Regions from separate parts of the Nodularia sp. LEGE 04288 genome, predicted to be linked through region 1. Evidence: predicted binding sites of a transcription regulator. Region 1 holds the regulator's gene; the other holds the start of a gene.
The links. The regulator NtcA, encoded in region 1, controls nitrogen genes in cyanobacteria. The targets are predictions, from matches to a motif close to TNTGTANNNNNNNNTACANA.
Positions count from the first base shown of each region.

Region 2: a site for NtcA is predicted at 3,781-3,800, ahead of AACX33_RS06140 (DUF3155 domain-containing protein). Genes of this name have one in related genera too.

Region 1 covers NZ_CAWQOY010000031.1:20-9,084, forward strand. Annotated here, with positions in the region: gene fabI (enoyl-ACP reductase FabI) at 93-869, opposite strand; gene ntcA (global nitrogen regulator NtcA) at 1,245-1,916, shown strand; gene AACX33_RS02640 (DUF3084 domain-containing protein) at 2,108-3,514, shown strand; gene AACX33_RS02645 (pre-16S rRNA-processing nuclease YqgF) at 3,589-4,032, shown strand; gene AACX33_RS02650 (DUF3146 family protein) at 4,075-4,338, opposite strand; gene pdxH (pyridoxamine 5'-phosphate oxidase) at 4,426-5,070, shown strand; gene AACX33_RS02660 (DUF3153 domain-containing protein) at 5,279-6,178, opposite strand; gene AACX33_RS02665 (tetratricopeptide repeat protein) at 6,197-6,715, opposite strand; gene AACX33_RS02670 (hypothetical protein) at 6,887-7,357, shown strand; gene argB (acetylglutamate kinase) at 7,378-8,271, opposite strand; gene AACX33_RS02680 (SWIM zinc finger family protein) at 8,494-9,065, opposite strand, start outside.
Region 2 covers NZ_CAWQOY010000088.1:48,297-68,873, reverse strand. Annotated here, with positions in the region: gene serS (serine--tRNA ligase) at 1-706, opposite strand, end outside; gene AACX33_RS06160 (DUF3611 family protein) at 866-1,444, opposite strand; gene AACX33_RS06155 (hypothetical protein) at 1,872-2,003, opposite strand; gene AACX33_RS06150 (PadR family transcriptional regulator) at 2,025-2,372, shown strand; gene AACX33_RS06145 (cofactor assembly of complex C subunit B) at 2,427-2,960, shown strand; gene AACX33_RS06140 (DUF3155 domain-containing protein) at 3,435-3,752, opposite strand; gene AACX33_RS06135 (sensor histidine kinase) at 4,017-5,429, shown strand; gene AACX33_RS06130 (S-layer homology domain-containing protein) at 5,465-6,715, opposite strand; gene AACX33_RS06125 (hypothetical protein) at 7,309-7,539, shown strand; gene AACX33_RS06120 (conjugal transfer protein TrbI) at 7,569-8,276, opposite strand; gene sbcC (exonuclease subunit SbcC) at 8,559-11,585, shown strand; gene AACX33_RS06110 (SH3 domain-containing protein) at 11,970-12,443, opposite strand; gene AACX33_RS06105 (AAA family ATPase) at 12,552-14,066, opposite strand; gene AACX33_RS06100 (P-loop NTPase fold protein) at 14,177-15,466, shown strand; gene AACX33_RS06095 (tetratricopeptide repeat protein) at 15,469-17,730, shown strand; gene AACX33_RS06090 (YceD family protein) at 17,774-18,280, opposite strand; gene AACX33_RS06085 (Jag family protein) at 18,350-18,877, opposite strand; gene yidC (membrane protein insertase YidC) at 18,877-20,019, opposite strand; gene AACX33_RS06075 (PH domain-containing protein) at 20,252-20,577, opposite strand, start outside.

The DNA of each region.
Region 1 (9,065 bases):
AGGGAGTAGGGAGTGGGGAGTAGGGAGCAGGGGGTAAGGATTGTAACTTCCTAATGACTAATGACTAATGACCAATGACCAATGACCAATGATTACATTCCCATGATTTCATATCCTGCATCTACATACAAAACTTGCCCGGTAATGCCACTGGCTAAATCGCTAGACAAGAAAGCAGCAGTATTACCTACTTCTTGCTGGGTGACAGTGCGTCGCAGGGGCGCTACTTCTTCTACATGGTGAATCATATCTAAAATTCCGCCTACTGCCGAAGAGGCTAATGTGCGTATCGGCCCGGCGGAAATGGCATTTACCCGAATGTTTTGTGGTCCCAGTTCAGCCGCCAAATAACGGACACTAGCTTCTAATCCGGCTTTAGCTACTCCCATGACGTTGTAGTTAGGAACTGCCCTCACGCCGCCCAAATATGTCAGGGTGATGATGCTACCGCCTTCTGTCATTAGCGGTTTGGCCGCACCGCTTAACTGCACCAGCGAGTAGGTACTGATTTCTAAAGCGGTTTTGAAACCAGAACGTGAGGTTTCGCTAAAACCACCAGTCAAATCGTCTCTGTTAGCGAAGGCTAAACAGTGGATGAGGATGTCCAATTTTCCCCATTTATCTCGGATAGCTTCAAAGGTAGATTCAATCTGTGCGTCGTCTTGGACATTACAGGGAACAAATAAGCTGGGGTTAAGAGGCTCTACCAATTCCGCTACTTTTTTTTCCATTTTGCCGCGCTCATCTGGTAGGTAGGTAATACCCAAGTTAGCTCCGGCTTTGTGCAGTTGTTGAGCAATCCCCCAGGCAATGGAGCGGTTGTTGGCAATCCCTGTAACTAAGGCGTTTTTTCCAGTCAGATTCAGCATAGAAATTGTGAATAAGATCAATCATTAGGAGCATACTAGAATCTGAGGCGAGTTTGTCTTGGTTCTGCACATAATTTGCGAAAATGATCATCAGGGAGACTATTTTCTGAAAAGTTTCTCCAGACAATCCTGAAGATATTCTCAAGATATCGTGAATTTTTTGCGAAAAAACCTGATGACCACAACTGTGCCAGTACTTATAACAACTACTCGCTAAAAACATGAGAAATTATGTATCATTATGAACAAATAACTATGAAGTTATGCGTTTGAGTATAGGAATGCACAGAAAGGTTGACGGTGCTTTATTGATTTTTCAGGTGTATTCTTAGGTAATCAGTTTTTGTTTTTCCGGCATTGGGTAGGGGAAGGGAGATGATTGTGACACAAGATAAAGCCCTAGCAAATGTATTTCGTCAGATGGCGACCGGAGCATTTCCTCCAGTTGTAGAAACGTTTGAACGCAATAAAACAATATTTTTTCCCGGCGATCCTGCTGAACGAGTTTATTTTCTTTTGAAGGGTGCTGTGAAACTTTCCAGGGTGTACGAGGCAGGAGAGGAAATAACGGTAGCACTGCTGCGGGAAAATAGTGTTTTTGGTGTGTTGTCATTACTGACAGGAAATAAGTCAGATAGATTCTATCATGCGGTGGCATTTACGTCTGTAGAGTTACTGTCTGCGCCAATTGAACAGGTGGAGCAAGCGTTTAAGGAAAATCCCGAATTATCGATGTTGATGCTGCGAGGCCTATCTTCGCGGATTTTACAAACAGAGATGATGATTGAAACCTTGGCTCACCGTGATATGGGTTCGAGATTGGTGAGTTTTTTGTTAATTCTTTGTCGTGATTTTGGGGTTCCTTGTGCAGATGGGATTACGATTGATCTGAAGCTATCTCATCAGGCGATCGCAGAAGCAATTGGTTCTACTAGGGTAACGGTGACCAGGTTATTGGGAGATTTGCGTGAGAAAGAGATGATTTCTATCCATAAAAAGAAGATTACTGTGCATAAACCTGTTACCTTAAGTAGGCAGTTCACTTAAAAGCAATTGGGGAGGTGGAGTGGCGCGTGTTGTGTTTTTGCAGATGACCACCATAGCTGGAGGTAAATCTAAAATCTTGAGTAGTTTCAGCTATTGCCAATATTCCACTCTCCACAAGATAATCAATGAAAGTAGTAGGCTGTATCTGGAAGCATTATGCCTCCGGCACACTACGTGAACGGTAGCTGAAGATGACCACCGGGTACATCCTGATCGTAGCAATTTTAATTTTGGGGGGCGTAATTGCCACCGTGGGCGATCGCATTGGCACACGAGTTGGCAAAGCACGCCTCTCACTGTTTAACCTCCGCCCCAAAAAAACCGCTGTATTGGTAACTATCTTTACTGGCGGATTAATTTCAGCATCAACATTAGGCATCTTATTTGCTGCTGATGAAGGATTGCGCCAAGGGGTGTTTGAGCTAGAAGATATTCAAAGAGACCTCAGAGAGCAGCGGGAACAACTCAAAATTGCGGAAACTGCCAAAAGTCAGGTTGAGTCTGAGTTAAGCACAGCAAGAAGTGAAAAAACTCAAGCACAGCAAGACTTACAGGTAATTAATAAATCCTTGCAAGCCGCCAATGCTAAACAACTGGCAACACAAACTCAACTTCAACGTACTCAAGGACAGCTAGGTGAAGTCGTCAGTCAGTATCAACAAGCCTTAACTGAACTGCAAAGCGTTTATGATCAAAGAGAGACATTGCAGGGGGCTATTGAAGAACTGAGGGCAGAAAGGGAACGATTGTATGCGGAAGCTAAAACAGCTATTGACGAAGCGAAAACAGCTATTAACCAGCGCGATCGCAAAATTGCCCAACTTGATGGATTGATTAAACAACGCAATCAAGAAATTGCTTCGCGAGAACAAGTAATTGCCACCAGGGAATCTCGCCTCAAAGAATTGGAAAAACAACAGAATTATTTAGAACAAGAAGTCGCAAGGCTGGAAAAATATTATCAATCATACCGTGACCTCCGTCTAGGTAAACTGGCACTGGTTCGGAATCAAGTTTTAGCGGCGAACGTGGTTCGCGTTAATCAAGCCAGTGCAGCTCGTCAAGCGGTCATACAACTTTTGCAAGCCGCTAACCAGAATGCCAACATTCAATTAACTGAACCTGGAGAAATTCCCACAAATAAAACCCTGCTGCGCGTTACCCAGGAAAGAGTAGAGCAACTGAGCCAGCAGATTCAGGATGGTCGAGAGTACGTTGTCCGAATCTTTTCTGCTGGTAATTACGTGAGGGGAGAAAACCAAATAGAATTTTTTGCGGATGCAGCCCGAAATCAACTAGTCTTTTCCGAAGGCGAGGTACTAGCTACAACGACTGCTGATCCCAAAACGATGACATCCTATCAGCTATCGCAAAGACTCGATTTGCTGATTTCGGCTTCGGAATTTCGGGCGCGTAATGCCGGAATTGTCGAGGGTATGTTAAGAGAAGGTACTCATTTACGCTTTTTCTTACAACTAAGACAGTATGATCATCCGTTAGAAATCAAAGCGATCGCCAGGGAGGACATTTATACCGCAGGACCTTTAAGAATCAAGCTTTTGGCAATTTTCAACGGTGTAGTTGTTTTTAGCACCTAAAAATATAAATAAAATCCAGTCGGATATTAAGAATAATTAAATAAAACTCTTGCGAGAATTTAAGTGTATTTTTTATGACTTTTAGTGAATTTTCACCAACACAACCAGTCATTTTAGGCTTCGATCCCGGTAAAGATAAATGTGGTTTAGCAGTCATGGGACTAGATCGGCAATTGTACTATCACCAAGTTGTGACTGCACAAAAGGCGATCGCCACCATTGAGACACTGCGTCAACAGTTTCCCATATCCTTGCTAGTCATGGGTGACCAAACCACCTCGAAACAGTGGAAACAGCAACTGCGAGAGGCATTGGTAGAGCAACTGAGGATCATTTTAGTAGATGAGCGCTACAGTACCTTAGAAGCACGCGATCGCTACTGGCAGATGTACCCACCCAAAGGGCTAACAAAACTCTTACCACAGGGCATGAGACAGCCACCACGACCCATAGATGACATAGTTGCTCTCCTCTTGATTGAAAGATACTTAAATCGCCTCACTACGACTGTTGAGTGACCAATGACCAATGACAAATGACCAATGACAAATGACCAATGACTAAAGTTCAGCCCTAATAGTAAAAGCATAATCTCCTCCAGGCTCTAACTGATAATCCTGTTGTTCTAAGAAGCGACCGAGGGGTTCTTTGATCAGGGCGCGACCTTGGGAAGGCTTCACAGACAGTTCTCCTCGGCGAAAATGCCATTGGAAATGCCACTCGAAGCTACCCGCACTTACTTCACCCTCAAGAAAGCCGAGTTGCCACGATTGACGGATAATTCTGACATGGGCGGTAGTTTCTGGAAGACGTTTCGCACTCACAATGCTTTGTGTCATGTGTGGGATAAAAGCCAAATAAATAGGCTACTTCTTTTATTTACCAAACTTATCTTAAATATACAAACTGACATGGACAAGACCGTAGCTGACCTTCGCAAAGATTACACCTTGGAAGGTTTGAGTGAAACCGAGATTAACCCAAATCCTTTGATTCAATTTAAAAAATGGTTTGAACAAGCACTAGCAGCCCAACTTCCTGAACCGAATGCTATGACTCTAGCCACGGCTACACCAGATGGTCAGCCTTCGGCAAGAATGGTGCTGCTGAAGGATTTTGATGAACGGGGCTTTGTTTTGTTCACCAACTACAACAGTCAAAAAGCGCAAGAACTAGCAGCAAATCCCCAAGCAGCTTTAGTTTTTTGGTGGGCGGAATTAGAACGCCAAGTCAGAATTGTCGGGAAAGTTGAAAAAATTTCTTCAGAACAGTCTGATAGCTATTTTGAGATGCGACCGCCCAATAGTCGTTTGGGTGCGTGGGCTTCTAATCAAAGTGAAGTAATTGTTGGGAGGGAAGTTTTAGAACAACAATTGCAGGATTTCCAGCGCAAATATGAAAATCAGGAGGTTCCTCGACCACCTCATTGGGGAGGATACAGAATTATCCCCAGAGAAATTGAGTTTTGGCAAGGTCGTTCCAGTCGTCTGCATGACCGCTTGCTGTATACTCGCGCGAACAATAACAATTGGAAAATTGAACGACTATCACCTTGAGACTGGGAACTGGAATTGAGCGTGTACATCCAAATGATTAAAAATGACTCCCAACCCTTTTTGTAGGGTGCGTTATGTTTCTCTTGTGGAACAGGCATACTTCGACAAGCTCAGTACAAGTCTTGCCTGTTCTGGGCGGGCTAGAAGCCCACCCCACAATATTTATGCTTATGCACTAATTTAGGCTTGCCACGCCACTACCTGCTTCCTACTCCGTTGCTGCTTTGGCATCAGGTGCAAATTGAACCCTGGGATCTGGCATAAAATGATATCTCAGGTAAATTCCTCCCCAGATGAAGAGGATAATTAACAAACCACCAATACCGAGGGGACTAGGTAACCAGAAAACTACTTCTATGTGGTTGAGTTGACCGGGCTGAAGCTGCCATACTAATTGCTTACCTTGCTTTTGAGGATTGATCGCAGTTTCATTTTGTTGAATATTTCTGGCTCCCCAAGGGGTTTTTAAGCTAAATTCTAGGTCGAGAATTGACCCCGTATCAGATAACACGTTACCTCTACTGGCAATTAAGGAGAGCGATCGCAAGTCTAAATCATAAATTAATCGATTCCTCACTAGCAGCACAAAATTATTCTGATTTATAAGTAAATTAGATTCAATTTTCGGTAGTTCTGATTCAGATGCTTTCTGCACAGCGTCAGCTTTTTGATTCGTCCGAGAGTTAAGAAAATTGTTGAATTTCTCTTGCAACTCTTGACCATTACTGAAGGGTATTTTCACAATAATTTCTTCTGGAGAAATCCTTTGGGTTGTACCTTCTAGTTGACGGGTGCGACGTTCTATGCTATGTAACCATTCATAGACATAATCGCCACTAAAGCTGGTGAGTCTTTCTCCCAATTTAATATGCTGTACTATTTCGCCACGATTTGAGTTATTAAAGGTCACTCCGGCATCGTACTCGACACAACCAGTTAGCAGCAGTGATGATAACAGTACCAGCCACAAAATAGGATTTTTGAGCGGAAAGATGCGATGAATGAGATTCTGACTGAGCTGCTTAATGAATGATGCCATTTTGATCAACACAAAACTCAGTGCTTTGGTGAATCTCACTAAAATCTTTCTGAAAATAGAATAATTCATCCATATATCTCCCAAAAACTAAAAACTCAACCCAGCCAAGTACGAGAGTGTTAACACAATAACAATTAGTGCTACCCAAATAAAGCGATTATCTTGGTTCTTCACCTGACTGAGGTCAATTAACTCTGGTTCAGCAGGTGCTTGACGAGAAGATTTCGCGGAATTTCCAGATGCTCGAATCTTGGCATCATTATCAGACAATGTGCCTAAATCAGGGATTTCCGTCATCCATTCACTGGGGCGTTGGAGTTTTGGGGCTTTTAAAATGTAAAGTAACTGCTTTGCTTGTTTGCTAGTTTCTGGGAAAGGATGGCGTTGGAGTTGTTGACAAAGGGCGATCGCTTCTTCAGTCCGTCCCGATGCTTCATAAGCTGTTACCAGCCACATTTCAACTTCGCCCCCAAGGCGAGAATTTCGAGATAGCAGGGCGCTGGCTTTTTCCAGACTTTCCACAGCTTCTCGATATTTCCCATTTTCAAAGTTAAGTTTTCCAGCCTGATAAAGACTTCTGGCAATTTCTAAACTTTCTGTACTCACGTTTTATACACCAATCAGCACTGCTTTAAATTTGTCTGTGTCAGCAATTCTGTGTTTTTCTGATGAAAAGCTGACAAAATTGAAGTTGATAAACTTGAAAATTTTAACCAAGTAAACTGCGGTTATTTTCTTCATAAAAATTCAGATTATCAAATGCAGGTGAGCAAAAATATGCTAAAAATCAAGCATTTACAACTGAATTGGCTGGGAGTGGGGATAATTTGCTCTGTAATTAGCGCTACAATTACCCCAGCTGCTGCCGGCAGCGTCATCATCATTAATAACACTGTGAGAATTAATCAGCCGCCTGCTGTTGGTTCTTTTATTTATGGTAGTCCGATTTCTACCCCCATGCCTGTAGACCCAGCGACAGGGTTAATTCCCCGGCGCAGCGATCGCGACTATCACTCCTATCCTGTGGTTAGTCCCATGCCAAATTTCGGTAGTAATCCCACTTTAATTAATCCCACTTTAATTAATCCCGTAATTCGTAACTCAATTTTAGTGAATCCAGGGATTATTAATCATAATTCCCAGTATTTTAGACCTACACCATTTAGAGAGCGAACGCGAGTGAGAATGAATCGTCACCGTGTCAGATCCACAGGGCGATCGCAGGTGATTTTTAACTATCCCTGGTAAAAGTCAGATTAATCGAGGTTTTAGCTAAACTGAGAACCAAGGATCATCGTGCCAATACCACCATCAGTAAAGACTTCTAGAAGTAGGGCGTGGGGAATGCGACCATCAATGATGTGTGCCGCACTTACGCCTTGAGCAAGCGATCGCACACAACAATTCACCTTCGGAATCATCCCACCGCTAACAATACCATTGGCAATCAGTTCGCGGGCTTGGCTAATATCTACCTTCGGAATCAAGCTAGATGGATCTTTGTAATCCTTGAGAATACCTGGCGTGTCAGTCAGTAAAATTAACTTTTCAGCACCCAAAGCGGCGGCGATTTCCCCAGCCACTGTATCAGCGTTAATGTTGTAAGCTTGACCCTTCTCGTCTGTAGCTACGCTAGACACCACCGGAATATAGCCATTACTAGAGAGAGTTTCCAAAATTTTGATATTGACACCACTAACTTCCCCCACAAAACCGATACCTTCTTGATCCTGGGGACGAGCTGTAATCAAGTTACCATCCTTCCCACAAAGTCCCACCGCCAAGCCCCCAGCCCGGCTAATCAGAGAAACAATTTCCTTATTAACTCGACCGACTAAAACCATCTCCACTACATCCATAGTGGGAGCATCTGTGACCCGCAAACCATTTTTAAATTGTGCTTCAATGCCCAGTTTATTTAACCAACTATTAATTTCTGGGCCACCACCATGTACAAGAATAGGACGTAAGCCAACGCAGGATAAAAAGACAATATCCCGCATTACTTTGTCTTTCAGGGTGCTATCTTTCATGGCTGCACCACCATATTTCACAACAACAGTCCGACCAACAAATTGTTGAATGTAAGGTAGGGCTTCGCTGAGTACACGTACACGAGTAGCTTCCGTTTCCCGGATGTATTCCGAATCGTTATCCATCACAGAGGGCTATTGAGATTTAAAACTTATTTAGTCAGTTTAGAAGAATTTGGAACCTGCAACAATCTTTCCGAATTCCTGGTTCTTCTCTGAGGCTTCCTTTGCTGCGAGGAAAGTTTTCCATTACAGCATTATAAAAGTTTCCGGCTCCCTCTCCTTAGTAAGGAGAGGGTTGGGGTGAGGTTTTCTAGGAATTTCCACAAAATCCAGATGCTCCCAATCCCATCAACCTCCTCCCATATTCATCGCTGCTAACATTGCTTGCTGACTTACCTGTTGATAAACAGTCTCTAAATATTTCGTTACCACATCGCCAGCAGTGGAACTTACGGTACTTTCTTCTGTTTTCGCTAAAGGAATCGCGCCCAATACATCTAATACCGTTTCGCTACCCGACGGCGTAATCACTACTAAAGAAGACTCTAGGGGTTCATGATATTGCCAGAAATCATTAAGGTTAACAGAGGGTTGCGGCTGAGTTGTGGGGTGTTTAATCTCCGGTGTTTCAGGTGCTGTCACTTCCACCTTAGCACCGCGTAATTGACGTAAATCGCTGATAATTTGCTCTTTAGTGCGTCCGCGTAATTGAAACAGCACAAACGGGTCTTCACTGAAGCGATCGCCTAACTGATAGTATACAGCACCAATATGTTTACAAGGATTTGCCTTATCAGGACAAGAGCATTTACTGTGAACATCAGAAAGCGTAAACGGAAACAAAGACAAACCATTGGCTGTAAACACTTCCTCAATATTTTGCGGCATTTCCCCAGCTAACAGCTTCGCTGCAAAAATGG
Region 2 (20,577 bases), on a different contig from region 1:
CTGTGGGTATCAACCACAATTCATCATCAGCACATTTAAAACTTTCTTCCGCAAACTTCGGTAACTGACCGGTTCCGGTTAAAGCATCAGTATTGACTAACAAAGGCGGACTAACTTCTACATAGCCGGCTTCGGTTTGCGTCTTCAGCATAAACTGAATTAATGCCCTTTCTAAAGCCGCACCCGCACCAACGAGAGTCACAAATCGACTTTGGGCAACTTTCACAGCTCGCTCAAAGTTGAGAATCCCCATTTTTTCGCCGATTTCCCAATGGGGAATAATCTTCGGGTTTTGCGGGAGATATTCATCACCCCAGCGTCGCACCTCTTGATTATCATTTTCACTTGTGCCTAGAGGTGTGAACTCACTGGGTAAATTAGGAAGTGCTAACACCAGGTGCTCAATTTCGGCTTTGATGATTTTTTCTTGGGGTTCCAGTTCACTTAATTCAGCTTTAACAGAGTTACCTTCGTCCCGCAAGGCTTGAATTTCTGGAGATTGAGAATCAGTACCAGATTTAATCTTTTGTCCTACAAGCTTACCAATTTCGTTACTGCGGGCTTGAAGTTTACTGCGTGTCCCTTCTAGTTCTCGTTGCTGCTTGTCTAACTGTAAAATCGGTTCAATGTCGTATTTACCACTACGACTGTTCAAGCGTTCTTGGATTAATTGGGGATTTTCCCGTATTTGCTTAATATCCAGCACAGATTTTTCTCGGTTTTTTGCCTAGGGTCTTCTTGCCAAAACATCAGCATATCCTGATTTTGGCTTGCTATAACAGGTATTGCCAATACAAAAATTTCGCTCTGCCAATCTTGTCAAAGCTACAAAATTCCATATTAATTCTACTTCTGACGAAACCTTTCAAGTCCGGGTAATGCGATTAAGCAGCCAAATGGACACTACAAGCCCTGCAAAGTGGGCTGAGACAGTATTGATATTTGCCTGTACGACAAGCATATCTAGACCGCTAATAATCCGCGTGGGGTCAAATAATTGAGTAGTTGCTGCTTGGGGAGATATAGACCTGGCTACCAATGTCCCCACGATCGCTTGTGAACCCAATAAGGTCACGAGCATTCCGACTAAATTAATCCACAGTCCCAGGCGTAGTACTTGCAAGCTCTCACTTTTTCGAGGGCGGTTACTGGGATTTGAGGATTGCAATTGGTTACCAATTCTGGTATATCGAAAAGCTATATAAATGCCGCCACCTAAAATCAGAATTCCGCAAACTGCTAAAAATACGCCAAACCCACTCCCAGGATTATTGCCTGTGCTATTTCGTTGCTGACTAAAGATGGCAAATAGCAGCACAATAATGGCAGAAACAACACCGAGGACTAATTGAATCCAAAAGCTAATCCAACCTGTCATCCGAAAGGTTTGGGCGATCGCGCGGAGAGTAGATGAAGACGATGGGCTGTCGGGGTTTTGTGACATACTGATCACCAATGTGCTAAGGACTTGTTAAATTTAATATCACACTTACAGATGGGATATGAGGATCTCAAGTCCAGATAGTCAGTGTTCAATGCTGATTTGATTGTGTCTACAAGCATATAGGTTTTCATCCCGACTTTTCACATGGCTGAATTTCTCAGGTTTTTTACTGGGATAATCACCGTAAAACAAAGTGTTTATTAACTTTTGCAGACAAAACGGCATTTTGCTTGTAGAATTTCTTCGATGGCATTTTATGCTTAGGCAGTTCTAAGCAGTTTGGCATCACTTGACACCTGGAAGGTGTCCAGGCGATCGCGCTTCGCGCAGTGCCGGGCAATCGCGTTAATTGCTCCTCTCCACAATACCTATAACTTGGGTAGGAGCGTAATTTTTGGCGCTCCACTGGCACATTAGTCCTGCGACTTTAGCCGTGTGGGTAATTTTTGTCATGTTTACCCTGGAAAAACCCTGCCAAAGTAGCCAGAGATAACTGCTTATTTTCTAGTAGCACTATATACTGTCTACCAGGATTGTAGATACCACTATTATCAGGCATTTTTTAGCCATTCACTAAACCATGAAACTTGAGGATATATATCAATTCTTTGAGAATCCTCCGCCAACTTATCTCTGTCAGGAACTAGCAGTTTGCTACATTTTGGATATTTTATTACAAGGTGAATCCTACGGAACTGAGTTGATCCAGCGATTGGAAACTGAATACCCTACCTATCGGCTTTCGGATACTGTACTTTATAGTGCGATCAAATTTCTCGAAGACGAAAGGGCGATTACTGGGTATTGGAAGAAACTCGAAGGGCGAGGTCGCCCCAGGCGGATGTACCAAGTTTCTCCAGAATGGCAAGAACGATCACAAAGTTTGGCCCATCTTTGGCATGATTACAGCAAGGGGAGAACAAATTAATGAATAATTGATCATAAATAAGTCTACTCCCATGAAAACAATAATAATTTAGTTATGGATACTGCAATTGTGCCATCTACATTGCTGCTCACCTTGTTGTTATCAGTTGGGCTGTTTTTCTTTATTCGGGCTTCCACCAAAGACCGCACAACAAAAGCACAACTTGTCTCTGAACAAGACGAAAATGCTTTAATGTCGAAGGTTAAGGAGTATTTTCGCTCACGTTCTTACCAAGTAGCAGCAATTGACCGAGAAAAAAATCAAGTCATTTTTGAAGGTTTTGTGCAACCTAGCTGGTTTTTAGCTGTGTTTTTAACACTGCTGGCATCTGCGGGTATGGCCTGTCTGGCATTGGTTTTATCGCTGCTGTTTCCTAATTTCGGTACTTGGTTTCTCGCATTGGTACTACTTTCACCTTTGAGCGGTCTGTTTTATTGGCAAAAAGCTGGAAGATTTGAGAAGGTATCGTTCCAGATAGAAAAAGCAACCCAAGGTGAACTTAGTTCTCCTAGTAAAATTACTATAATTGCCCATCGAGATGAACTGATGGAGTTACAGAGGGCTTTACAATTAAAATCTGCTGATTGACCAATAGTTCTTTAATGGTACAAACCCCCAGAATTATCTGTGGGTCGAACCAAGATCCAAAATCCAAAATCTAAAATCTAAAATCTAAAATTGTTTGACATGAGGGAGGAGGACAAGGTTTGCAGCTACATAAGTTTTCCCTACGACATGGCATCGCAGGGAAAAGATTATATATGCTTACAGAGCCTCTTGGGCAATCCATTGGAGGAGAGCGCAACTCAACTCTCACTTGCGGATGCATTTTGCTCTATCTGACTCCCCTCTGCATCATTTGACTAGAGATCAATTCACACAAACCAACGTGGTTTGAAAAGAAGTTGATTTTCCCATTAAGTCCCATTAATTGGACTGTATATGTTGGCAAATCAGTCACAAACTTAAAAAAAACCAAAACTTTGCATAAACTGAGCAACTTTACTAGTTAAATGATTGTCAGAAGCCACATTCACTCACTTTAAGATCACCATTTATGCTTTAGCGGCTAGCCATAGCTACTGGTTCCATACCTGCTGGAGATTCTAATGTCCGCAGGCTGGGAAACAAGAAATGGTTTTCTTCTACGTATTGAGCGCCAAACAGTCCCTTTTCTGCCCAGAAATAACGGTCTGTAGTGTGTTCATTTCGCTTTACAAGTAGCAATGCTGGTGGCGCGATCCCTTCAGCTTGAATGAATTTTCTCGCTGCTGTTACCGGTTTTTCTTCGCCACTTTCGATGCTATATTGAGGCACGTGTTCTAGAATGCGTCGCCCTTCTTGGCGACGACGACTTTTCCGCTTACGTCTTCTTGCCAACCTATTTTCCTCCTCTTTCAAGCTATAGATTGTAGTTATAGCTACAAAATCCGTCGCAATTATATAAGTTCTAGTTCAAAATATCAAGTGTTCTTAAACTTTTGATACAGAAAAATAACATTTGAAATTGGTAAAGCATATAATCCCCCGGTGCAAACCATTACTGCAAAGATTTAGTTAAGCTTTATTCAAAGAGTGAGAAAAAATAAAGCAACTTTCTTCTATCTTCCCTCAAATTCTGTGATCCTGAGCAAAAGCTAAAAAATGTTAATGTCTGCCAGTTCAGATTTTGTTGCTCTATGCCGAGAGCAAATAGCACTGCTAACCCAAGGGCTGGGCGCATCTTTAAGTGTTGTTTACTTAACACAAGAATTGGTAGATGCTCCTGCTAGTGAGGCCAAACTAATTCCTGTGGTGGTTTTCCCGGAGACAGCAGTATTACGATTAGGGGAAGAAATAGCTGAGTCCACTGTTGCGGATGTTTTGGTACTACCTCAGCAACAGAGTAAGTTATTGACAGCTGGGACGGGATCACCTATTTCATCACAGGAGACAACGAAACCAGATGCTGAACAACCGGATTTAAAAGCGGAATCTCGGCTGAGTGAACACCAAATTGTGTTGCCTCTAATTCATGAGGGTGTGATGATGGGGCTATTGGTGACGGGTAGAGAAGATAGGGATTGGAATGAAAAAGAGCAAAGCGAAATTCAGAAAATAGTCCAGACGCTAGCGATCGCCTGTATTCTAGATCAACGTCGCGCCTGGTTACAGCATCAGCTACATCAACAACAAATTCTCCAAGAACAGCAGCGAGATTTACTCGATAACCTCCTGCACCAGTTTCGTAACCCTTTAACGGCATTACGTACCTTTGGCAAACTGCTATTAAAACGGCTGCGACCAGGTGATCCCAACCATGATGTCGGAGCGAATATCGTCCGGGAAAGCGATCGCCTGGAAGAATTGCTGCGACAATTTGATCAAGTAATTGACTGGACAGAGGCAGATTTCGCGCCGTTGTCATTGCCTGAACAGGAAGTATTTGTAGAAGCAACTGTGGAAAGAGAACCTAAACCAGCACTATTATTGCCGGGAACGGGAGAAAAAGAAACTGATTGCTTTGTAGTGGATTTATTAACACCATTATTAGTGTCAGCGAAAGCCATAGCACAGGATCGCCATCTACAACTGAAAACAGAAATCCCGCGGAATTTGCCCCTGGTACAGGCTAATGTCAAAGCCTTACAAGAAGTATTGAGCAATATCATTGATAATGCTCTAAAATACACTCCACCGGGCGGTAAGATTGTCATTCAGGTAGGGCAAGAAAAAGCTCATTTTCAAGGAATTGCTATTAGTAATACTGGGTCTGGGATTCCACTAGAAGATTTAGCACATTTGGGAGAACGCCATTATCGGGGAGTACAAGCGCAAACTGAAATTCCTGGTAGTGGTTTGGGGCTAGCGATCGCCAAGCAATTAATCACACAAATGCAGGGCGAAATTGAAATTTTCAGCCCTGCAATTAATTCAACTATGTCTTCAACCGATGCACCCGGAACTACTTTTATAATTTGGTTACCTATGAGGAAGCAGGGGAGCAGGGCGCAGGGGAGCAGGGAGCAGGGAGCAGGGGGGAAAGATTATGAATTCCCAATGACCAATGACCAATGACCAATACCCAATACCCAATACCCAACACCCAATGACTATTTAACTGAAACTAGGAACTGTTGATTGATTGTCATTTGTAAATCGGTATTTGGTGCGATGGTGATTAAGTCAACGCTGTTTCTACCAAAGAACAGACCAATCAAACCACCGATAGCCGCACCACCCAGGACTTCTTCTGTAGCGACTGCGCGATCGCCTGTGACAGCAGACACCGCAGCCGCAGCACCAGCACCTAATACAGTATTCTTGATAATTCCACTGGTGCTAGTACCCTTTCTAATGGTTTCAGTTTTAGTAATTACTTCTGAAGAAGCGTTAATCGGATACTCTTCACCTGTGGTCAAAATGAGTTTTTCCGCCACGAATTGAGAACCGCCTTGAGCTGGTTGGAGTTTACCAACAACTCGACTACCAGCCGGAATAACTACAGTTCCTTCTTGGGTCACTACACTTTGGTCTACTGTCAAAGTCAAAGGTGCTGTTTCATCTTTGGTCACCAGAATTTTTTCTGCCTGATCATACTTCACAGGAATAGCAGTTCCTTGGGGAATGGTCACAGATACAGGTGTGGGTGTGGTAGGTTGCAGAGCGACGATATAGGGAGAATTAATTGCTGAGGCTTGACCAGAACGGACTAAAGCCTGATAGATAAAAGCTGCTACCTGTGCGCGTGTGGCTGTTGCAGTGGGATTCAGGAACTGAACGTTAGGATAGTTCACTACCATTCCCTGTTCAGTGGCGGCGGCGACGGGACTACGCGCCCAGTCAGCAATATTAAAGTTATCACTGAAAGTTTGCAGCGTGGTTTGGGTATTAGCAGTGGGCGAATAATCGAGACCGTTGGCTAAAGCCACCAAAACCTGTTGGCGGGGAATAGCTTGATTAGGCTCAAAGCGATTACCGGGATATCCTGATAAGAAGCCGATGGTATAGGATTGTCGAATCGCATTAGATGCCCAAAAATTACTGGGGACATCCACAAAATTAATTGCTTGCCGTTCTGCTGCTTTTGAGAAAGCGTTGTTAATCATTGCCGCAAATTGAGCGCGGGTTACTGCTTGTTCGGGACGGAAACTACCATCAGGAAAACCAGCAATTACTCCTCTTTGTGACAATTGTGCAATGAACGGTGCTGCCCAATAGTTAGACTGAACATCAGAAAAGCTGGTTTGAGCGGTTTGAGCTAAAGATGGTGCAGCTGTGATCAAGGGTGCTACAGTGCCTGCTGTGACGCTCAAAGCCATAAGTGCAGCAGTTCCAGATTTCCAACCATTTAAATGTAACATTGTGTTTTACTCCAGTAAATTTAAGTTTTTTTTCTCTTACCTATTTTGACAAGTTACGTGATTAAAAGTTCCGCATTTTTTCTTTTTAATCTGTAACCTAGCAACCTTTAATAATTTGTAAATTTCGTATTTCTACTATTAATAATTAATAGCTATACCATTCCTGGATGACAATTATCCTAATTAACCTAAGTTGGCATAATTTGGTTGTCAGCTTGTGGCACTTCATCTTGTGGTCTAATCAAAAGCAGGCTGGGAGAACTCGATTGAGCGCTTAGTCCACAGTGATCACAGAGAATTGGTATTGATATTAATGTTTTACAAATTGCAATTGGATTGCCCGCTCAAGTGCGTTTTAACTTGGGTTTGATAGTTGGTTAATCATTCAATGAGTGATTACGAACAACAGCAAGCTCAAACGAACTTATATATTTACTGAGACGCGACAGCAATAAAAATAGTTGCAATTGCTATGAAATATTTTTGACTCTTTCTCTATGAGGATTCAACTAGCTCTGATGTCTGTCTTTTGGTATAGACAGGGACAAACATTCTAAAACCCCGGCTTTCTAGATAAACTGGGGTTCGGAAGTATGGACAGGCTCACAAATGACGAGAAAAACGTTGCTGAATTAATGTATGAATCGTTAAGCAATAGCACTCCTCTCAGCCCCCTAAATCCCCCAAAATTGGGGGACTTTGAAGGTTTGGTTCCCCCCAGAATTGGCGGGCTAGGGGGGCAAATCATACTCCTATTCAGCAACGCCGCAAAAATGAAGCGATCGCCTACTCGATTTACAGTAGCGATCGCTTATGGGAGATAATTAAAATCACGGCGGTAATAGAGTCAAGCTTAATAACGCTCTATGACTAAATTAGAATTAAGTGCCAGTCGCAAATCTTGTTCTGGTCTTAAGACGAATACCTCAGCTTGTTCTTTCCGTAGCAGGACACTGGCTAAAGCACCAGCCGCCGCACCACCCACAGGTTCTAAAATTTCAATTCTGCGGTTACCTGTAATTAATGAAATTGCCGTAGCAGCACCAGCACCAATAGCCGCATCTGTCAATATTTTGCCGCTATTATTGCGGCTAACTTTTTCGGTTCTGGTCACTATCCCAGAAGAAGCATTAATTGGCTGGCGACGGCCAGAGGGAAAGACTAATTCCCGTGCTACGAATTGCACACCTCTGATATTGTCATTATTTCTGTTTGTACCATTGAAATAGACAGGTTCTAGCCGTCCTACAACTTCAGTCTCTCTAGGAATTAAGACATTTCTCTGACTATCGGTGATGTCGCTGGAAATTTTCAATGTCAGGTCTAATGATTCCCCACGAGTCACAACCACTTGCTCTTTGTCGGATCTCACAGGAAAACTGACGTTGGCGTTAGCAGGAATTGTGACTGTTCTCGATTGTTGCCCAATTGATCTCGGTTGCCCAATATTATACTGAGCATGAGCAGGAGCAAAGGCCATCATGGGAGCAACGGCAGTGGTAGTAATTGCCATTGTCATGAGTGCGGCGGTTTTAGATTTCCATTGATGCAGGGTAGTCATAATGATACTTGCACTTTATGTCTGTAATGTATGATCTGACGAGGATTTACGGTAATTGTTTCTAATTTTGTTGAACCGTGACTATAGTCATAGGTCAATGAAAATTTTTTCCGAGATCAGCAAAATCATTTGCCTAATATGAAAAAGGTAGTGATCATATTGTTAATTTTCGTAAAATTACTGACTTCAAGACTAGAATAGTGATAATCACATAGCTAAACTATCAAAGAGTGCATCTGTACTGCTAGTTTGTAAAACATTAGATGTGGCGCTATAGCCTCAATGATTCCAGTACAACTTATCCTCAAAAATTTCCTCAGTTACCGTGATGCAACTTTAGATTTTCGCGGTTTGCATACGGCTTGTATTTGTGGTTCTAATGGTGCTGGTAAATCTTCTCTTTTAGAAGCAATCACCTGGGCAATTTGGGGTGAAAGCCGTGCCGGTGTTGAAGATGATGTGATTCATTCAGGTGCGAAAGAAGTTCGAGTTGATTATATTTTCCAATGTAATCAGCAAAAATATCGGGTAATTCGTACACGAGTTCGCGGGGCTAGTGGTGTCCTAGAATTTCAAATAGAAACTGCTTCTGGGTTTCGCGCCTTGACTGGGAAAGGAGTCAGAGCTACACAGGATGTGATTTTAGAACACATCAAACTTGATTACGATACTTTTATTAATTCTGCTTACTTGCGTCAAGGTCGTGCTGATGAGTTCATGATCAAGCGTCCCAGTGAACGCAAGGAAATTTTAGCAGAGTTATTAAAACTCAATCAATATGATCAACTGGAAGAACGGGCAAAAGAGACATACCGCCAGTTTAAAGCCAGGGCGGAAGAATTAGAGCGTTCTTTGGAGTCGAGCCAAGTTCAACTGCAACAACGGGAAACAACACAAGCCCAAAAAGCCGAGTTAGAAACTGAACTCAACCAACTGCAACAAGTCCAAGCCTTTGAGAATATTCAATTACAAAGTTTGCAAGTTGTCCAGCACCAGCGCCAAAATTGGCAACAACAACTGGATTTTGTCAGGCAACAACATCAAAATTTAACTCAAGATGGCGATCGCTTGCAACAAGAACAGTCAGCAGTTCAAAGTCAGTTATCAGATTTAGAAGCCATCTTAAATCAGGAAACGGAAATTAAAACTGGCTTTACAGACTATCAAACTCTGCAAGCTCAAGAAGAAGCTTTTGCCACTAAATTTCAAGAATACACCCGTGCAACGGCATTACTGCAACAAAAGCAACAGCAACTAACTAGCCAAATTCACGAACTAGAAAGGCAACTGCAACAAGTTCAAGGACAATTAGTTGCATTAGAACAACAAGAGCCAGAAATTCAGCACACTCTCAATAAATCGGCGGATGTCGAAGCGGCTTTAACCCAACTTACCGCAGCTCGTCGCCGGGTGACTGATTTAGATGAACTGCAAATGCAAGTTTCTCCTTTGTTGCAGCAACGGCAAAACCTCCAAAGTCAACTGGATAGAGTTCATGCAGGTTTAGTAGCACGTCTAGAACAGTTACAAGCTACAGAAAACCAACTGCAACGCTCTTCACAACGTCAACCGCAACTGCAACAAGCGGCGAGAGACTTGGGAATCCAAATTGAGCAAATGGAGAAAGACAAAGTTTATCTGCAACGAGTCCAGGAAAAAGGGCAGGAAAGACGGCATTTTATGGAACGTCTGCAAGCTCAACAACGGGAATATGAAAGATTATTGGGTGAATTGGAGCAAAAACTGCAAATGCTTCGCACCCCGGATGCAATTTGTCCTCTGTGTGAGCGTCCTTTAGATGAACATCATTGGAATCGCGTTGTAGATAAAACTAAAGATGAGTACAAGGATACTGAGGGGCAATTGTGGGTATTCCGGGAACAATTAGCAGTTTCAGACCGAGAAATTCAGGTACTGAGGCAGGAATATCGGGAAATCTTCCAAAAGTTATCACCTTATGACTCTTTACGAGAACAAAGAGGTCAATTAGCTGCACAACTGCAATCTACCAGTGATGCTGACCAACAATTACAACAACTAGCTGCGGAAAAAGAACATTTAGAGCGATCGCTGCAAGTGGGTGATTACGCCCCTGACAAACAAGCAGAATTGCGACAATTAGAAGCATATTTACAACAACTGAATTATAATGAGCAAGACCATGCTTTGGCTAGAAGTGAAGTAGAGCGCTGGCGATGGGCAGAAATTAAACAAGGGCAAATTAAAGACGCAGCCAAGCGACAAGCTCAAATAGCCGCCCGCAAACCAGAATTACAAGCAACGATTTCCCAATTACAGACTCAAATCCAGCAGGATCAGACTGATTCTGACTGCGCTCAAGAAATTACTCAACTTCAGCGTCAGATTGTCGAAATCGGTTACAGTTCAGAGCAACACAACAGCCTGCGCGTAGCTGTACGCCAAGCCCAATCTTGGCAATTACGTTATCAACAACTTTTATCAGCGCAGCAGCAGTTTCCCCAACTCCAGAAACGATGGCAGGATTTAGAGGCTTCGAGAAGCGAGAGATTACAAGAGCGGCAAAAACTGGTTACTCAAATTGAAAGTATTACTCAAGAGTTAGCCCAATCAGCTAATCCCACTGAGCAAATCAACGCTTTAGAGCAGCAAATTCAAAGCCGCCGACGGCAACTTGATGAGAAAATCGCGAGTTTGGGGCGTTTAGAACAGTTGATGCTGCAATTATCAACGCTGCAAAATCAGTATGAACAACAGCAGCAGCAATTACAATCTTGTAAGCAGGAACAACGAGTTTATCAGGAATTGGCGCAGGCGTTTGGTAAAAATGGCATCCAAGCACTGATGATTGAAAATGTGTTGCCTCAACTGGAAGCTGAGACGAATCAACTGTTATCGCGGTTGAGTGCTAATCAATTGCACGTACAATTTATTACTCAAAAATCTGGGCGCAGTAGTAAGGCGAAGAAGAAAAATGCTAAGTTGATTGATACTTTAGATATTTTAATCGCTGATTCTAGGGGGACGCGAGCTTATGAGACTTATTCTGGTGGGGAAGCATTTAGAATTAACTTTGCCATCCGTTTAGCCCTGGCGAAATTATTGGCTCAAAGGGCGGGTGCGGCGTTGCAATTACTAATTATAGATGAAGGCTTTGGGACACAGGATGCCGAAGGATGCGATCGCTTGATTGCTTCCATAAATGCGATCGCTTGTGACTTCGCTTGTATACTGACTGTAACCCATATGCCCCACCTCAAAGAAGCCTTTCAAGCCCGCATCGAAGTTCATAAAACCCAAGAAGGTTCCCAGGTAAGTTTATCAATATAGGAATCCGGTTTGATTTATGAAAAAATAAGTCCTGTAGTAGCGTGGCAAGCTTAAAATGAAGCAAAAAATTGTAGGAAACCTAACATCATGATGATCTGAAGTCTTCCCATACAAAAGCGGAAAAAACAGTTTTGGGGGGATTGACAACTGATTTTATATTTGTCATAACAAAATCGATAAGGAAGAACTATCTTAAAATAAAAAATAATTTGTAGAAATCTGAGAACTGCGGTCATATGAAAATGCCGCAGTTAACTTAAATCACTGCTTGTGCAACCCGATAGCTTACGAGTTTTTTGCCAGTGAATGGTATAAAACAGCCGACCGGATCAAGCACCGAAGAGAAAACCAAAACTATTTAATCACTCTGAGAACCATCAGGAATTATTCTTCAACCCGTTGAATATTACCTATTTTTATCCAACCTTCTTGTTCCCCTTGTGTGCGAATCTTTTGCCAACTTTTATCCTGACTTTCTTCCAGTACAATCAGTTCTTCATTAATAGCAACTCCAGCAATCCGTTCAGCATCCATGCTTGGTTGAGATCGCACACTCAATCCTTCCGGCCATGTCACAAGTCCTCGGTAAGCTCCCGGTGGTAATGTGTCCGTGGGAGTTGGGGTAGGTGTCGGTGCTGGGGTAGGTGTCGGTTTAGGTGTCGGTGTCGATGTAGTTTTTACCTCAGTCCCTTCAGGCGCTTGGGCTTGCAACGAAGGACTATCATTTGCAAACAAAGGTTTAGCTGGGGGGATGAAAGTTCGATTAATGAAATAGAGGGCAACTGCAACACCGCTACCCGTTAAAATGGCGATCGCTAAAACAAAGCCGAGTATAAATTTTAGGACATTAAAAAACATCTTTAAAACCTCATCACCAATGGTCAATAGTCAATAGTAATGCTTATATATTAACTATTGACATATCAATGATTAATTACCTAATTATTGCAGCTGTTGTGGAATGCGTTAACGTAACTTACCGAAGGTATCACTCAAAGGAGTGTGTTTCGAGGCTAAACGCGCTCTTCCAGATGCAGCCCATTCTTGTAGTTGTTGAATTTGTTCCACAGCCGTGCGCGCTAGGGGTATGATCTGGCTGGCAGCTTCGAGAATATCGTCATTAGTAAAATCGCGATTTTGACTAAATCCAATGTGCATCGCTTCAATCAAGGTTTGCTCAATCTCAGCCCCAGAAAAATCGGGCGTTTCATAAGCTAGTCTTTCAATATCATAACCTTTCAAGTTATGGGGGCGCAGTCGGGATAAATGAACGTTAAAAATTGCTTTTCTCTCGTCTTGGGTAGGTAAACCCACAAAGAAAATTTCATCAAATCGCCCTTTGCGGAGCATTTCCGGTGGTAGGGCTTGGATATCGTTAGCGGTGGCAACCACAAACACCGGGGAGGTTTTTTCGGCTAACCAAGTAATAAAAGTCCCAAATACCCGGCTAGCAGTACCTGCATCACCTTTACTACCAAGTCCCGAAAAGCCTTTATCTATTTCATCAATCCACAATACACAGGGCGCGAGGGCTTCGGCGACTTGAATCATTTGGCGAGTGCGGGATTCTGATTCACCGACTAAACCACCAAATAAGCGTCCGACATCGAGGCGTAGTAGGGGTAAATGCCAATGATGTGCGATCGCTTTTGCTGTTAAAGATTTCCCAGTGCCTTGAATACCTAATAACATTAAACCACGGGGGTGTGGTAATCCGTACTGGCGGGCTTTATCACTAAATGAGCCTCCCCGACGCAGTAACCAATCTTTGAGGTTATCCAGTCCCCCTATATCGGAAATTTGCTCAGTGGCGGGGTAAAAGTCGAGGATTTGGGTTTGGCGGATGGTTTGGCGCTTTTCCTCCAAAACCAAGTCTACATCCTCTGGTTGCAGTTCTCCGTGGGATGCGATCGCTCTGGCTAAAACCCGCCGAATCCGTTCCATCGACAGCCCTTGACAAGAGCGCACCAAGTCATCCAAAATTTTGCCAGAAAGTGAGTTGCTACCAGTGCTTTGTAGTAAGCGTTCCACCTCAGTTTTAATTTCTGGGGCGGCGGGTAAAGGGAACTCAACCACTGTGAGAACTTCGGTTAAATCGTCAGGAATGGCGATACGTGGTGACAACAAGACCAGATTTTTGGGTTGGGATTTGAGGAGTCTGGCTAAATTGCGAAGTTTGCGTGCGATCGCTACATCATCCAAAAACCGATGATAATCGCGTAAAATCAAGACAGCAGGTGCAGAGGCTGGTAACTTTTCCACAAATTCCAAAGCTTGCAACGGGTTACGCTTGCCAAAACCCGCATCATTGGGGTTTCCCTGGTAGCCATCCACAAAATCCCAAGTATATACAGGGCGATTACCTTGGTTTGCGGCTTCTTCCCGAATCGCCGTTTCTACCCGTTCCTCCTCATAAGTGGGAATATAAATCAAAGGGTAGCGGGCGCGTAGCAGCAATTTAAATTCTTCACGAAAATTCATCTACTAACTCCTATGGATAATTCATAATTTATAATTAAGAATCAGATATTAAATTTAATTATCCTGCCTGACTTGAATATGATAATTTAATTATTCTAAAATATATGGACATGGAAGAAAAAGTTTTGTTAGAAAAGTTTCGCCAAGCATATAGATCATTAGACCTATTTCCCCTGATCAATTACCAACAAGTTGAAAAGTTTCGAGTTGATTTTGCTAATCATACAATCGCTCGTTTAGAGCAAGCAGTAGAAGACGCACCTGCTAATGGCAAACTTATATTTGCTGGACATCGAGGTTGTGGTAAGTCTACGCTATTAGCCAAGTTTTCTACACAAATGATGGAACAGGGATATGTAGTTACCTTATTCTCTGTAGCTGACATGATTGAAATGTCAGATATTAATCATGTGAATATTTTGTATGCTATTACCCTAACTCTGTTAAACAAACTTCAAGAACTAAAAATTAATATTTCTCCTGACACCGAAAAGTCTTTAAGAGAATGGTTTACTACCACACAAACAGAAACAGTTACCAAAGACTTAAAATCTGAAGTAGGTCTAGGTGGCGATTTTTTCAAATTAATCACCGCGAAACTTAAAAATGAAGCGACATTTCGAGAAGAAATTAAAAAAACCTATGAACGAAAAGTTTCGGAACTAGCGAAAAAAGCTGATGAAATTGCTGCCCTGATTCAAGCACATACTCAAAAACAAGTTTTAGTAATAATTGATGATTTAGATAAACTCGATTTAAGTTTAGTAGAAGAAATTTATAAAAATAATATCAATTCTTTATTTCTACCCAAATTTAGAATCATTTACACAATTCCCATTGCGGTAATTCGTAATAATGATTTACTGGCGACATTACAATCAGTTACACCACGCGTATATTTGATGGCAGTTTGTAAGTTCTTTAAGCAAGGAGATAGCCATAAACCTGACGGAGTACCAAAGGAAGAATTAATAAACTTGTTTCTGCAAATCCTCAAAAAGCGGATTCCTGAAGAATTAATGGAACCAGATACTGCAAGGCAAATTGTCTTAAAAAGTGGTGGTGTAGTCAGAGAATTGGTGAGAATAGCTAGAGAATGTTGCTCTCAGTGTTTGCTATTAATTCGTTCTGAACCACAGCGAACCGATATCAAAATTAATGATGAAATTCTGCAATTAGCAATCAAAGATTTGCGAAATGATTTTGCTCGTCCGTTGGGCGATAAATTATATAGCATATTAGTAACAACCTACAATCATCTGACACCTCCAGACGCAAAAAGTGAAGAATTTCTTTCTTTACTACATGGATTGTCTGTACTGGAATATGAAAATGATGATTTATGGTATGACGTGCATCCCATTGTGGCAGATTTACTCAAACGTAAAAAGTTGATTTAATAATGTTAACAGATGATGTTAAAGCGGAAAATCAACGAAATTATCAGAAATTAATTGTATCCCTGGAAGCCAGCCAAGGAATTTTAAACTTGCTGATTGCGGTTTGTGATGACTCCAATTTACGAGCAAAGTTAATTCAGCAGTACGAAACTGAACTCAAACAGCAGGATTTTTTGACCTATCGCGTGAGGGTACGCAGGCAAGATCCTAGTTTACGTTATGCCTTAGCACATTTGGTAGAAACAGAGCCAGATTTACAACAAAGTGAGGCTGCTGTAATTACAGTTTTGGGAGTAGATGAACTGCTATCTGTGAAGCTAGACTCACCTAAATCAGAGCAGGATAGGTTTTTTGGCTATTTACAATGGACAAGAGAAGCACTACGAGAATTTACTTTTCCCGTTGTGTTGTGGGTAACTGAGTCAGTCTTGATTCGTTTAGCAGAACGCGCACCAGATTTTTGGAGTTGGCGGGGTGGGGTGTTTTGCTTTACACGCGAGTCTGTGACTGTAGAAAGTAGAGGAATTTCAGAATCAAATCACATATTCCAGTCTGCACCAGAGGACATTGGTGGTTTACCTCTAGAAGAAATATTACAACTGATTGCACAAATTGAGGCAGAAGGAAAGGAAGCACCTTTACTGGCGACTTTATATGAAAGTCTGGCAAAAGCCTATGAACAAAGATATGAAAATCATCAAAATCGTCAATTAGCAATTCAAGCCTATCAAAAAGCCATTGCTTTACAAACCAAGTTGGGGTTAAAGGCTGATTTAGCTGATAGTTTGAAGAATTTGGGAAATCTTTATTTTGAACTCAAAAATGAGGTCAAATTAGCTGAGGATTATTATGAACAGGCTCAGAAAATTTACCGCGATATTGGCGATCTCTTGGGGGAAGCATATACATTAAAAGCCATCGGCGATGTTTTACAGTTTCTCAACCGACACAGCGAAGCTTTAGAAAAATACGAACAAGCATTGGCATTCTACCGCGATGTTGGCGATCGCTTGGGAGAAGCATATACATTAAAAGCCATCGGCGATGTTTTGCAGTTCCTCAACCGCAGTAGCGAAGCCTTAGAAAAATACGAACAAGCATTGGCATTCTACCGCGATGTTAGCGATCGCTTGGGAGAACCTAATACATTAAGAGCCATCGGGGATGTTTTCCAGTTCCTCGACCGCACCAGCGAAGCTTTAGAAAAATACGAACAAGCATTAGCATTCTATCGCGATATTGGTGATCGCTTGGGGGAAGCTAATACATTACAAGCCATCGGCGATGTTTTTCAGTTCCTTAAATGCAGCAGCGAAGCCTTAGAAAAATACGAACAAGCATTAGCATTCTACCGCGATGTTGGTTCTCGCTTGGGAGAAGCTAATACATTAAGAGCCATCGGCGATGTTTTGCAGTTCCTCAAACGCAGCAGCGAAGCTTTAGAAAAATACGAACAAGCATTGGCATTCTACCGCGATATTGGCGATCGCTTGGGGGAAGCTAATACATTACAAGCCATCGGCGATGTTTTGCAGTTCCTCAACCGCAGCAGCGAAGCTTTAGAAAAATACGAACAAGCATTGGCATTCTATCGCAATGTTGGTTCTCGTTTGGGGGAAGCTAATACATTAAGAGCCATCGGCGATGTTTTGCAGTTCCTCAACCGCAGCAGCGAAGCTTTAGAAAAATACGAACAAGCATTAGGATTCTATCGCGATGTTGGCGATCGCTTGGGGGAAGCAAATACATTACAAGCCATCGGCGATGTTTTGCAGTTCCTTAAACGCAACAGCGAAGCCTTAGAAAAATACGAACAAGCATTAACATTCTATCGCGATGTTGGCGATCGCTTGGGGGAAGCAAATACATTACAAGCCATCGGCGATGTTTTGCAGTTCCTTAAACGCAACAGCGAAGCCTTAGAAAAATACGAACAAGCATTAGGATTCTATCGCGATATTGGTTCTCGCTTGGGGGAAGCTAACGTGCTGCAAGAGTTTGGTAAATTACAAGATAACCCAGCACAAGCTCTAGAATATCTCCAACAAGCCCAAAGCCTCTATAATCCAATTGGCAATATTTATAGCCAAAGCCGCAACCTGTTATTGATTGCCGATATGCAATTTAAAATGGGACAGACAGAAGCTGCAATTAATTCTTTAACCGAGGCGGCTGAACTCGCTGATGCTATTAATTACGAACCCTTTCAAAAATACGCCCAAGAAATATTAACCCAAATTAAAAATAATCCCAAAAACTTGTAGAGACGCGATGAATTTAGACGCAATTCATCGCGTCCCCTTTAGATCATCCCGGAAGCTGCTTTTTCAATGCTTCCAAAGAAGCCCAACGACTATCCCCCGGATTTTTAGAACCATCAGCATCAACGTTCAAAATACCCGGACAATCGAGGTTACAAAGCTGACGCTGAGGTAATGCTAAACACATCTGCTCGTATAACCATTCACTGGGATAAAAATAACCTTTAGGTGACAGAGTTTCCACTAAATCTTCCAGCACCACTTCCCGTTCTAAAGGCAAGTCCTCTATTTGAGCAGCAGCTTCATCTAACCAAATAACTTCTTTGGTATTCAGCGTCAAACGTTGATTATATTGCTGCAAACAACGGTTACAAGTACAAGTAATAATTGTTTCTGCCTGACTGGACACTTCCAAGTAATTGCCTTGATGCTGCACCCGCAAGCGACCGCGAACAGGTGTCAAGCTTTCCAGACCAGGTAGAAACTCTTGAACTTGAATTTCCTCTGTCCGCTCCGGGGCTTTGGTGAGCTGCGGAATAAAAATTGCGTCCATAGGATTTCGATATAAACACGAAAATTTAAGTTTTACTATCAGCAATTCTGCTAACAATACAACTCTATTTTAACTTCCATTATTCGCCGTCGCTGGACAAACTACCAAATGACGGTGCGGTTCTCTACCACGACTGAAGGTTTGCAAATCTGCAAATTCTTTCAAGAAAGAGTGGATTTGCCGCCTTTCGGCTGAACTGAGAGATTTTATTTCTACTTCTCCACCAGAAGCCCGGACTTCATCAGCTGCGGCTTCTGCCATTGCGTGAATTTCCGCTTGTCTTTTGACGCGGTAGCCGTTCAATTCAATGGTATAAGAAGCTTGTGAATCTTCGGCTAGTCCGAGGTTTAGCACCGAATTAGCTAAATATTGAATCGCATCTATAACCGAACCATCAGCGCCAATTAAAACGCGGATTTCTTCGGTTGTCAGATTCGTTTGATCAATGGTCAACCAGTAGCTATCTAGCTCTGGGGAATCGCCAAATTGAGGCGGGTCAATTTCTAAATTCCCCTTAATCTCTGCCGGTATTCCTGTTAGTTGCAGCAGCGTTGTTAACCACTGCTGCCCTCTTTGCATGGGACTTTCAAGCATCATCAACCCGTAGTCTTTTTCTTAGAACTTTTTGGCTCAAATGGTAAAGTTCTCTGTTCTGCTGCTGTTTCTTTCTCTTGGGTGGCTACGATTTCTTGTAGTCCCTCTGGTAGAGGTTCACGTGAGAGAATATAAGTTTGGGCAGTTTGGAAAATATTACCAATTACCATATACATCAACACCCCAGCTGGTAGGGGGAAGAACAAAAACATTCCAGAAAATATAACTGGTGTGATTTTGTTAACTGTCTCTTGTTGCGGGTTACCACCACTGGAATTCTGCCCGGAAATCATTTGGCTGACATAAAGACTCACCCCGAAAAACAGGATCATTGAGACGATATCCCAATTAATTTGTCCGTCAGGATTTGTAGCGCCAACTCTACCTAAAGCTTGAATAAACAAAAATCCTTTCTCTGCTGCTAGTCCAGGAATTGAGCCTTGAATTGTCACATCTCCTGGTTCTAAGGCTTCTATATTGCCTTCAGCATCTATTTTTACCCTCTCTTCCCCTTTCATGACTTTCCATTCAGGAACCAGATTACTTTCTGGATGTTCTGCTAAAAGCGCCTGAAATGGTTTGCCTTCCACAGTCTGATATTGGATCTTAGTTTTTTCTCCTACGGCTAATTTGTTACCCGCAGGCAGAATAGCTGTGACACGAGTCCTTTCCCCATCAGCAATGTAGATGTTTTGGGGAGCAGTGGCAAAAGCTTGGGGTTGAATTCGTTCAATTTGTTCAGAGGGAAAAATTTGCAGGTTAACGCTATAGTTAGCTCCAGCAAACGGTGAACCCCGCAATGTGGCAAACAGCGCTAATAATACTGGCATTTGCAGCACTAGGGGCAGACATCCTGCCAATGGGTTGCCAAATTCTTTTTGGACATTGACCATTTCCTCTTGCTGCTTTTGCGGATTATCCTTGTGCTTCTCTTTAATTTCTGCCATCCGCTTCTGCATCAGAGGTTGTACAATTCGCATTTTCCGCATATTACGAATTGAACCAGCACTCAGGGGATAGAGCGCGAAGCGGATTATCAATGTCAAGGCAACGATCGCCAATCCGTAACTAGGCACAATTCCATAGAAAAAATCTATGATTGGCAGCATCACGTTGTTTGAAAGAAACCCGATACCAAAATCCATTATTCTGAATTTAACCTGAGCTACTGTAAACTGAACTGAATCTAATTTATCTAAATCATGATTCCTATATGACTATCCTACGCTACGGATAGCCGAATGGGGAAGAAGCAGGGGGGCAGGGGGCAGGGTGCAGGGGAGAAGAGAATAGGACTTTAAGTAGAGTGAATAAGTGCTATTTTTTTTAACTTCTCCCTGGATCTGCTGTTTCCTACTCCCCACTTCCTATTCCCTATCACTTCTTAGCAGCACCGCTATATAGGGGATTTTTAGCTGTAACTCTTTCGTTGATGTACTCATAAGTCTCCCGGAAATTGGGAACAGCCCGCATTTCTAGGCGACTACCATTTCTGAGGGTTAGTACCATATCGCCCCAAAAGCCGATGCCACGGGGAACTTTAACGATCTTGACAACTTCTGAATAGATGATATCAGTGCGATCGCGTCCTCTCCAACCTCCCGTCACAGAAATCCGGCGATCGCTGATCCGGAAGCGGAGCCATAAAGCTCTCACGATGGCTCCAACTGCCAATGGTAACCCGACAACAGTTAGTCCAATCA